3 regions of the Allobosea sp. 05T438 genome follow, and region 1 is predicted to be linked to each of the others. Evidence: predicted binding sites of a transcription regulator. Region 1 holds the regulator's gene; each other region holds the start of a gene.
The links. Region 1 encodes PhoB, which activates phosphate uptake and scavenging genes when phosphate is short. Its sites were predicted from a motif close to TGTCATNNANCTGTCAT; they were not measured.
Positions count from the first base shown of each region.

Region 2: a site for PhoB is predicted at 1,812-1,828, ahead of AC1DIN_RS23540 (alkaline phosphatase). Genes of this name have one in related genera too.
Region 3: a site for PhoB is predicted at 1,496-1,512, ahead of ugpB (sn-glycerol-3-phosphate ABC transporter substrate-binding protein UgpB). Genes of this name have one in related genera too.

Region 1 is NZ_JBFTKQ010000011.1:167,085-170,339, forward strand. It holds gene AC1DIN_RS20810 (LysR family transcriptional regulator) at 1-243, shown strand, start outside; gene AC1DIN_RS20815 (SpoIIAA family protein) at 298-684, shown strand; gene AC1DIN_RS20820 (DUF3175 domain-containing protein) at 701-985, shown strand; gene phoB (phosphate regulon transcriptional regulator PhoB) at 1,501-2,199, opposite strand; gene phoU (phosphate signaling complex protein PhoU) at 2,216-2,935, opposite strand; gene pstB (phosphate ABC transporter ATP-binding protein PstB) at 3,019-3,255, opposite strand, start outside.
Region 2 is NZ_JBFTKQ010000015.1:102,983-106,237, reverse strand. It holds gene AC1DIN_RS23550 (amino acid ABC transporter substrate-binding protein) at 1-104, shown strand, start outside; gene AC1DIN_RS23545 (Ldh family oxidoreductase) at 196-1,287, shown strand; gene AC1DIN_RS23540 (alkaline phosphatase) at 1,881-3,255, shown strand, end outside.
Region 3 is NZ_JBFTKQ010000007.1:208,535-211,789, forward strand. It holds gene ugpA (sn-glycerol-3-phosphate ABC transporter permease UgpA) at 1-9, opposite strand, end outside; gene ugpB (sn-glycerol-3-phosphate ABC transporter substrate-binding protein UgpB) at 85-1,404, opposite strand; gene AC1DIN_RS16585 (fumarylacetoacetate hydrolase family protein) at 1,608-2,786, shown strand; gene AC1DIN_RS16590 (methylated-DNA--[protein]-cysteine S-methyltransferase) at 2,918-3,255, opposite strand, start outside.

The sequences.
Region 1 (3,255 bases):
ATCACCAGCGCCGCCGTCGCTGGGCTGGGCGTCGCTCTGATGCCGCGCTGCTATGTCGCCGACGAGCTGGCTTCCGGCGCGCTTATCAACCCGCTCGGCCTCGGCTTCACCAGTGCGACGGGCTGTTGGCTCACCCTCCCCGTTGGCCGGCCGCAACGGCCCGGCCTCGATGAATTCGTCGGCTGGCTGCGCGCCGAAGCGGCCCGGTTCGACGCCGCCACCCGTGCGCCCGCAGCGGCCTGATCATCGGGCGAAACTTCCGCTCCTGCCCCGCGTTGTCTGGAGCAAGGAGGAGCCATGTTCACCATTCTGCCTGCCCCGGACCATGTCGGCGCCTACCGCCTGTCGCAGACGCTGACCAGTGACGATCTCGATGGGATCATGGCCGATATCGAGGCGAAGCTCGCGCGACACGAGAAGGTCGGCATCCTCGCCGACCTCACCGATTTCACCGATATGACCCTGGCTGCCGCCTGGAAGGATGCGCGCTACAGCCTCGGCAAGCTCTGGGAGCTGCAGCGCTTCCCGCGCGAGGCGGTGATCACCGACAGGGGCTGGCTTGCCGCCTTCGTCGACCTGCTCAACCCAGCGATCCCCTTCGTGACCGTCCGCACCTTCAAGCCGGAGGAGTACGAGACCGCACTGACCTGGGCCGGTGACATCGAGGGCGGGCCAAACGCCTGACCGACAGGAGGACGCCATGACTGCTCACAAACGCAGATGGTCGGCCGATATCACCACCCGGAGCAACGCGCTCGATCTTGAGAAGGCGGTGTTCAAGCAGGGCGATCCGCGACGGATCGCACGTTCGCTGAAGCGGTCGGCTGAACACAGCCGGCTCCGCAAGTCGAGCCCCTATCGCTCGGCGATGTCGATGCTGACTTTCTACATCAACCGCGCCGGCCGGAACCTGCCGGCCGAGCGGCGCAGGACGCTGGAAGCGGCCAAGCACAGCTTGCGCCGCCTCTTCTACCGAGAGGGCTGAGGCTCCCGCCGGACCCTTTCAGGGATCGTCCTGAAGGGGGCTTCTCGCGGGGCGGCCACCCTTGCGGGCCGGATCATGCGATAGCTGCCGCCGCGCCAACACGGCGCGAAATGCGAGCGCGCTGCCGGGTTTCGTCGCCGGCAGCCAGCTTGCGGATGTCCGCCGGCTTCTCCGCATTCTCATGGGATGGGACAGGCCGCCGTTTCGGATGGTTTGCGGCGCCTTGGTCGAGGCCGACATGGGGCAGCCTCCTCAACGATCCTGCTGCACGTGTTGATGCGGGTGTTGCCCTGCTGGTCGGGCTGGCCCGGCCGGCGCTCGCCACCTGGCGCTGCGCATATCGTGCCCGGCATGATCCGGCTCGCCCGGGCCGTTGTCGCTTCGATTGGCCGGCGGGAATGGCGGCATCTTGCTCATGGCGACCTCCTCTGGCTCGCGCTGACTTTCAGGGTCAACGCGAGCGAGCAGGCGAGACTCACCGTAAGCTGCGATGAGGAGGAGAGCTGGAGCGCCGCTCAGCTGCGCGCAAAAGTCTCGTCGAAGGCGTAGCCGGCGCCGCGCACGGTACGCAGCGGGTCCTTGGTATTGGCGGGCGTGATCGCCTTGCGCAGCCGGCCGACATGGACGTCGACGGTGCGCTCGTCGATATAGACGTCGCGGCCCCAGACGGCGTCGAGCAGCTGGGCGCGCGAATAGACGCGGCCGGGCGCCTGCATCAGGAACTCCAGCAGCCTGAACTCGGTCGGGCCGAGATGCAGCTCGCTGCCGGCGCGGCGGACGCGCCGTGTGGTGCGGTCGAGTTCGAGGTCGCCGGCGGCAAGCAGTCCAGCGACATGGCCCGGCTTGGCGCGGCGCAGCAGCGCCTGGATGCGCGCGATCAGCTCCGGCAACGAAAAGGGCTTCACCACATAGTCGTCGGCGCCGGTCGCGAGCCCGCGCACGCGCTCGGTTTCCTCGCCCCGCGCGGTCAGCATGATGATCGGCACGCGCTCGGTGTCGCGCCGCGACCGCAGCCGGCGGCAGAGCTCGATCCCGGAGAGGCCCGGCAGCATCCAGTCGAGCAGCACGAGATCGGGGGTGTGGTCGCGCAGATGAAGCTCCGCATCGTCCCCGCGCGCCACGCTGTCCACCTCGAAGCCCTCGGCTTCGAGATTGTAGCGCAGCAGCAGGGTCAGCGGCTCCTCGTCCTCGACGATCAGGATGCGTGCGGCCATGATTCCTTGCCTCGCCTCAGCTGCCCGTGACCGCCTCGACTTCGATATTGGTCGTGTCGAGCTTCGGCCGATTCACGTCGAGCGAGTCGCCGGTGATGAGGTAATGGATCGTCTCGGCGATGTTGGTGGTGTGGTCGCCGATGCGCTCGATGTTCTTCGCGCAGAACAGGAGATGCGTGCAGAAGGTGATGTTGCGCGGATCCTCCATCATGTAGGTCAGGAGTTCGCGGAACAGCGAGGTGTAGAGCGCATCGATCTCGTCGTCGCGGCGCCAGACCTCGAGCGCCTTCTGCTCATTGCCTGCGGCGTAGGCGTCGAGCACGTCCTTGAGTTGCGCCTGCACGAGGCGGCTGATGTGCTCGAGCCCGACCACGGCGCGGTGCGGCGGCTGGAACTGGCCGGCGATGGCGACGGCGCGCTTGGCGATGTTCTTGGCGAGATCGCCGACGCGTTCGATGTCGGCCGCGATGCGGATCGCCGAGATCAGTTCGCGCAGGTCGTTCGCGAGCGGCTGGCGCCGGGCAATGGTCAGCACCGCCTTCTCTTCGACGTCCCGCTGCAGGTTGTCGAGGCGCTGGTCGGCGGTGATGATCTTCTGGGCGAGGCCGGTGTCGCGGCGCACCAGCGCCACGGTGGAGTCGCCCAGCATGCGCTCGGCCATGCCGCCCATTTCGGCAAGACTGCGGCGGATGCCTTCGAGATCGGTATCGTAGGAGCGGACGATGTGGTCGGTCATGGCGTTATCCTCAAAGCATTTTCAAGCGAAATCGGACCGGTTCGCGCGAAGAAAATGCGACAAACAAAGAACTCTGCCGCGGCTCAGCCGAACCGGCCGGTGACGTAGTCCTGCGTCTGCTTCTTGGCCGGGTTCATGAAGATGGTGTTGGTCGGCGCGAACTCGATGACCTCGCCCAGATACATGAAGGCGGTGTACTGCGAGATGCGTGCAGCCTGCTGCATGTTGTGCGTCACGATGGCGATGGTGAAGTCGCTCTTCAGCTGCTCCAGCAGGTCCTCGATCTTGCCGGTCGAGATCGGGTCGAGCGCGGAGGTCGG
Region 2 (3,255 bases), on a different contig from region 1:
TCTACGAGCGCAATGTCGGCGCCGGCTCGAAGCTCGGCATCGGGCGCGGCCTCAACAAGCTCTGGACCGCCGGCGGCCTGCAATACGCTCCGCCGGCGCGCTGAGCGAGATCGTCCCGACCCGGCTCCGCCGGGGTTTGAAAACTGGCTCGTACGCCCGGTCATCGCGCCGGGCGTGCTGCATCGAGGGGAGCCGATGTCGGTTTCGGATGTCTACCCTGCGGAAATCCTGAAGGGCTTCGCCGTCGCGCTGCTCGAAGCGGCCGGGGCGCCGCCCGACAATGCGGCCCTGGTGGCCGAAGCTCTCGTCGACGCGGATATCGAGGGACTGGCCTCGCACGGCTTGCTGCATCTGCCGATGTATCTGGACCGGATCGCAGGAGGCTCCGTCGATCCGTGCGCGAGGGGCGAGATCGTCGCGGATCTGGGCTCGCGCCTGACGATCGATGCCGGGAACGGGCTGGGGCAGGTCACGGCCGAGCGGGCCTGCGAGATCGCGACGGCGCGAGCCGCCGCGCATGGCCTTGCGATGGTGGCAGTCCGCAACGCCTTCCATTTCGGCGCCGCCGGCCGCTTCGCGCGGAAGATCGCGCTGACCGGACAGATCGGCATCGTCATGGCCAATACGCGGCCGATGCTGCCCGCGCCCGGCGGTGTCGAAGCCGTCGTCGGCAACAACCCGCTGGCGATCGCGGTCCCGACCGGCGGCGAGCCCATCGCGCTGGATTTCGCGATGAGCGCCGGCGCGATGGGCAAGATCAGGCTGGCCGCAAGCAAGGGCGAGCCGATTCCGGAAGGCTGGGCGCAAACGGCACAAGGCGAGCCGACACGGGACGCATTCGAGGCGCTGCGGGGTACGCTCCTGCCTGCCGCGGGGGCCAAGGGCTTTGGGCTCGCCGTCATGATCGATCTTCTGGCTGGCGGCTTGTCGGCCGGCGCCATCGGCGAGGCCGTGCAGCCGCTCTACGGCGATGCCGCCCGCCCCTATGCAAGCGCGAACCTGTTCATGGCGATCCAGATCGAAGGAATGCGGCCGATTGCGGAATTCGAGGCGGCGGCTTCCGGATTTTCCGATCGGATCCGGAGCTCGCGGACAGCTCCCGGGGGACGCCCCGTACGGCTTCCGGGCGATCGCGCGGCGCAAGCGCGGAGCCGTTTCGACGGTTTCTGCGCTCTGGGAGCGGAAACGCTCGAGGCACTCAAAAGCCGCGCTCGCCGCCTCGGCGTCACGATCCCCGTCGCGCTCGCGGACGACGGCAAAGGCCGATCAAATCACGACCCGCACTGATCGCGATCGTGCGCTCCCGGCGCAAAGGCTGTCGCCCGGCCATTCAAGAAAAGAAAAAGAAAAGCGAACGGCTGGCGCGCCATTCCGCTTCAAGCTTCGGCCTTCGGGCCTCTGACCGCCATGAGCATCGCGTAGCCGAGCAGGCTGAACGCAACAATGCCGAGGAGGTTGAGAGCAATGTCGATCATTTTGGCGGCCTGGCGCAACGTAAGGTAAATGATTCCTTACCTGCATCCGCTCGACCGCGCCAGACCCGGCTGCCCGATACTTAGGTCACGCTCTCCGTCGCCAGCTTGAATGCGTAAGCCAGCGCGGCGAAGCTGATCAGGCCCAACATGCTGAAGATATCCATGCCTTCTCCTCGGTGAACAACCGGCAGCATGACTCGCTTCCCCTAAGAACGGGGCCGTTTTTTCCTTAAAATTGTCTGCAACGCCAATGGAAAACAGGCCCCGCCCTGGCGCTGCCGGGCCTTGAGGCCGGGCGATCGACGGCTCCTCAAATCGCGCCGGCCAGTTCGCCAGTTTGATTAAACTGTCACATTCCGGACTTAGGCGGGGGGCCGCAGGCACGAGCCTTGGCGGAGAACCACAATGCGCGCATATCACTGGCTGGCGGCGGTCATCGCCGCGGGCGTAGCGGGAGGGTCCGCCGCTGCGCAGACCGTCTATCCGATCGACCGTGCCGAGATCCTCGAGGGCTCGCGGTTCGACTTCAAGGTCGAATTCCCGAACGCGCCGACCTCCGCCGACGTGAACGTCACCGTCAACGGCAAGCCTGCCGCCGAAATCTTCGGCCGTCCGACCAACTTCATCCAGAGCGAGGAAGGCCAGAAGCACTCGGCGCTGTGGCTGCGCGGCGCTTCGCTGCCGGCCGGCCGCTATGTGGTGGAAGCCACGCAGGGCGGCAACAAGGCGACCGTGAACTGGGATGTCTTCGCCACCGCCCAGCCGCGCCGCGCCAGGAACGTCATCCTGTTCATCGGCGACGGCATGTCGGTCGCCAACCGTACCGCCGCCCGCATCCTCTCCAAGGGCTGGAAGGAAGGCAAATATGACGGCGAGCTCGCCATGGACGACATGTCCAACATGGCGCTGATCTCGACCTCCGGCACCGACTCGATCGTCACCGACAGCGCCAATGCCGCCCATGCCTACACCACCGGCCACAAATCCTGCGTCAACGCGCTCGGCGTCTACTGCMCCAAGAACGCCCTGACCCTCGACCATCCGAAGGTCGAGACCATTGCCGAGCTCGCCAAGCGCCGCACCGGCATGGCCGTCGGCGTCGTCACCAATTCCGAGATCGAGGACGCGACCCCGGCCTCCATGGTCGCCCACACCCGCCGCCGCTCGGACTTCAACGACATCGTCAAGATGTTCTTCGATGTGAAGCCCGACGTGATCATGGGCGGCGGTTCGCCCAACTTCCTGTCGAAGGCGACGCCGGGCTCCAAGCGCACCGACGAGCAGGACTTCATCGCGAAGTTCAAGGACGCCGGCTACACCCTCGCCACCACCAAGACCGAGATGAACGCGGCCGTCGCCGCGGGCCAGAAGAAGCTGCTCGGCCTCTACAACACCGGCAATATCGACGGCGCCTTCGACTTGCGCCTCACGAAGAAGGGCACGGTCTCGAAATTCCCGGACCAGCCTGATGTCGTCGAGCAGACCAAGGCCGCCATCGACATGCTGAAGGGCAATCCCGACGGCTTCCTGCTGATGGTCGAATCCGCCCGTATCGACAAGTACAGCCACTCGCTCGACTGGGAGCGCTCGGTCTTCGACACGATCATGCTCGACAACGCGGTCAAGGTCGCCAAGGACTTCGCCGGGGACCGCAACGACACGCTGATCATCGTCGTACCCGACCACGCCCATCCGATCTCGATCATCGGCACCTATGACGACGAGCGCCCCGGCCAGCAGCTGCGCGACAAGCTCGGTGTCTACGCCGACTCCGTGCCGC
Region 3 (3,255 bases), on a different contig from region 1:
CTTCTGCATCGGCTTCCTTGAACGAAACGGCCATCCCGGACGCATTTGTCCGGGATGGCCCTAGAGATGCAAGAGCCTACGCGCTTACCGCGAGGCCGTGCGCTCGAACTGGCGCAGCATCTGGTTGCCGCGCTCGACCGCCGCGTCCAGCGCCGCCTGCGGCGACTTCTGGCCGTTCAGCGCCGCCTCCAGCTCCTCCGACCAGATGTCGCGGATCTGGACGAGGCTGCCGTAGCGCAGGCCCTTCGAGTTGTCGGTCGGGGTCTTGTTGGTCAGCTCGAGGATCGGCGTCTCGAGATAGGGCTTGTCCTTGTAGAAGCCGGACGCCTTGACCTTCTCATAGGCGGCCTTGGTGATCGGCAGATAGCCCGACTCGGTATGCAGCTTCACCTGACGGTCGACATCCGAGAGGAAGGTGAAGAACTTGGCGACGCCCTTGTACTCGTTCGCCTTCTTGCCGCCCATCACCCACAGCGAGGCGCCGCCGATGATCGAGTTCTGCGGCGCACCCTGCACATCCGGATAATACGGCATCGCCGCATTGCCCCAGTCGAACTTGGCATTCGCCTTGACGTTGCCGAAGAAGCCCGAGGAGGTCAGGAAGATCGGGCACTCGCCCGAGGTGAAGCGGCCTTCGCCGTTGTTGGTGCGGCCGGAATAATCGTAGGTCTTGTCCTTCTGCAGCTCGACCAGATTGGTCCAGTGCTTGAGGAAGGCCGGGCTCTTGTTGAAGTTCAGCACGGCGTCGAAGCCGGCCATGCCGTTGACCTTGGTCGAGAGCGGGATGTTGTGCCAGGCGCCGAACTGCTCGATATTGGCCCAGGTCGCCCAGGCGTTCGAGACGGCGCACTTGTCGTAGCCGGCAGCCTTCAGCTTCTTGGCGGCCTCGAAGGTCTCGGGCCAGGTCTTCGGCGGCTTCGCCGGGTCGAGGCCCGCCTTCTTGAAGGCGTCCTTGTTGTACCACATCACCATCGAGGACGAATTGAACGGCATCGAGAGCATGTCGCCCTTAGCCGTCGAATAATAGCCGGTGATGGCGGGGAGATAGGCGTTCGGATCGAACTTCTCGCCGGCTTCCTTCATCACCTCGTGAACCGGCTTGATCGCGCCCTTGGCCGACATCATCGTGCCGGTGCCGACCTCGAAGACCTGCAGGATGTGCGGCGCCTGGCCGGCGCGGAAAGCGGCGATGCCGGCGTTCAGCGCGTCGGGATAGGAGCCCTTGTAGACCGGGACGACCTTGTAGTCCTTCTGCGAGGCGTTGAAGTCCTCAGCGAGCTTGACCACCACGTCGTTGTTGGCGCCCGTCAGGGCGTGCCACCACTGGATTTCGGTCTGCGCAAGGGCCGGCGAAGCGCCGACGAGCGCGAAGGCGGCGACCGACATCAGGATGCGCGATTTGATGCTCATGGAGTGTCTCCCTTCCGCGGGCGGGCGGGCGCCGCGGTTCTTGTCGTTGGTGCGCAAGCTAGCATGAAGCGCAGGCGACATTTCAATGACAAAACGATGACAGTTTTTGCAAGGCACTTATGGCCGCGGCCCGGCTTGCGCATTCACGCATAAACAGCTGATCTGCGCATCCTGACTCGCCTTTTCCGGACCGCATCATGACGAGCCTCGCCCTTTCCGTCTCAACGACCTTGCCGCAGGATGCCGGTGCCGCCGCGCTGGCCGGCCGCGTCTGGCGCCCCGATCTCGGCGGCCCGGCGGTGGTCACGCTGCGCGACGGGCAGTTCGTCGACATCACCGCCACCTTCCCGACCAGCCGCGACCTCTGCGAGAGCGCCGATCCGGCGGCCGCACTGCGCGCTACGAAAGGCGAGGCACTCGGCTCGCTCGCCGAGATCCTTGCCAACACGCCTGTGGACGGCCGCGATCCGAAGCGCCCCTGGCTGCTGTCGCCGCTCGACCTGCAGGCCGTGAAGGCGGCCGGCGTCACCTTCGCGGTCTCGATGCTGGAGCGCGTCATCGAGGAGAAGGCGCGCGGGAACCCGGCTGCGGCCGCGACCATCCGCGAGGAGATCGGCAAGCTGATCGGCGACGACCTCTCCAAGCTGAAGCCGGGCTCGGCCGAGGCGATGCATCTCAAAGAGGTGCTGATCGCGCAGGGCGCCTGGAGCCAGTATCTCGAAGTCGGCATCGGGCCGGATGCCGAGATCTTCACCAAGGCCCCGGCGATGTCGACGGTCGGCACGGGCACTGACGCCGGCCTGCATCCGGCATCGAGCTGGAACAACCCGGAACCCGAGATCGTCCTGATCGTCGCCTCGGATGGGCGCATCGTCGGCGCCACCCTCGGCAACGACGTCAACCTGCGCGATGTCGAGGGCCGCTCGGCCCTGCTGCTCGGCAAGGCGAAGGACAACAATGCGGCGGCCGCGGTCGGCCCCTTCATCCGCTTCTTCGACGCCGGCTTCACGCTCGATCATGTCCGCAAGACGACAGTGACCCTGACGGTCGAGGGCGAGGACGGCTTCACGCTGGAGGGCTCGTCCTCGATCGCCAAGATCAGCCGCGACCCGGCCGACCTCGCGGCGCAGATGATCGGCCCGCACCATCAGTATCCGGACGGAGCGGCGCTCTACCTCGGCACCATGTTCGCGCCGATCAAGGATCGCGATGCGCCGGGCGGCGGCTTCACCCACAAATACGGGGACATCGTCACCATCGCGGCGCCCGAGCTCGGCAGCCTGGTCAACCGGATGAAGCGCACCGATGCCTGCGAGCCCTGGACCTTCGGCGCCTCGCATCTGATGCGCCATCTGGCGAAACGCGGGCTGCTCTGAGCGCAGTCCGCGACAGACCCGTATGGTCGGGCTTGCCCCGGCCATCCACGTCTTCGCTTCGTCGAAGGCTGTGTTCAAGACGCGTCATGCTCGCCACAAGGACGAGCATGACGCGTTGAGTAGCAGCAGGCTCAGCCGGCCGTAGCCTGGCCCGCCTCCCAGCCGAGGATGGCGCGCTTGCGCGTCAGGCCCCAGTGATAGCCGGTGAGCGCCCCGGACTTGCCGATGACGCGATGGCAAGGCACCACGAAGGAGATCGGGTTCTTGCCGACGGCCATGCCGACGGCCCGCGCCGCGCTCGGCTTGCCGATGTGGTTGGCGACGTCGCCATAGGTCGTCGCGCAGCCGACCGGGATCCGCAGCAGCGTCTCCCAGACCCTGACCTCGAAATCGGTGCCGATCAGCACGACGCGCAGCGGCGTCTCCGCCGACCAGGCCTTGGGCTCGAAGATGCGGCCGGCATAGGGCG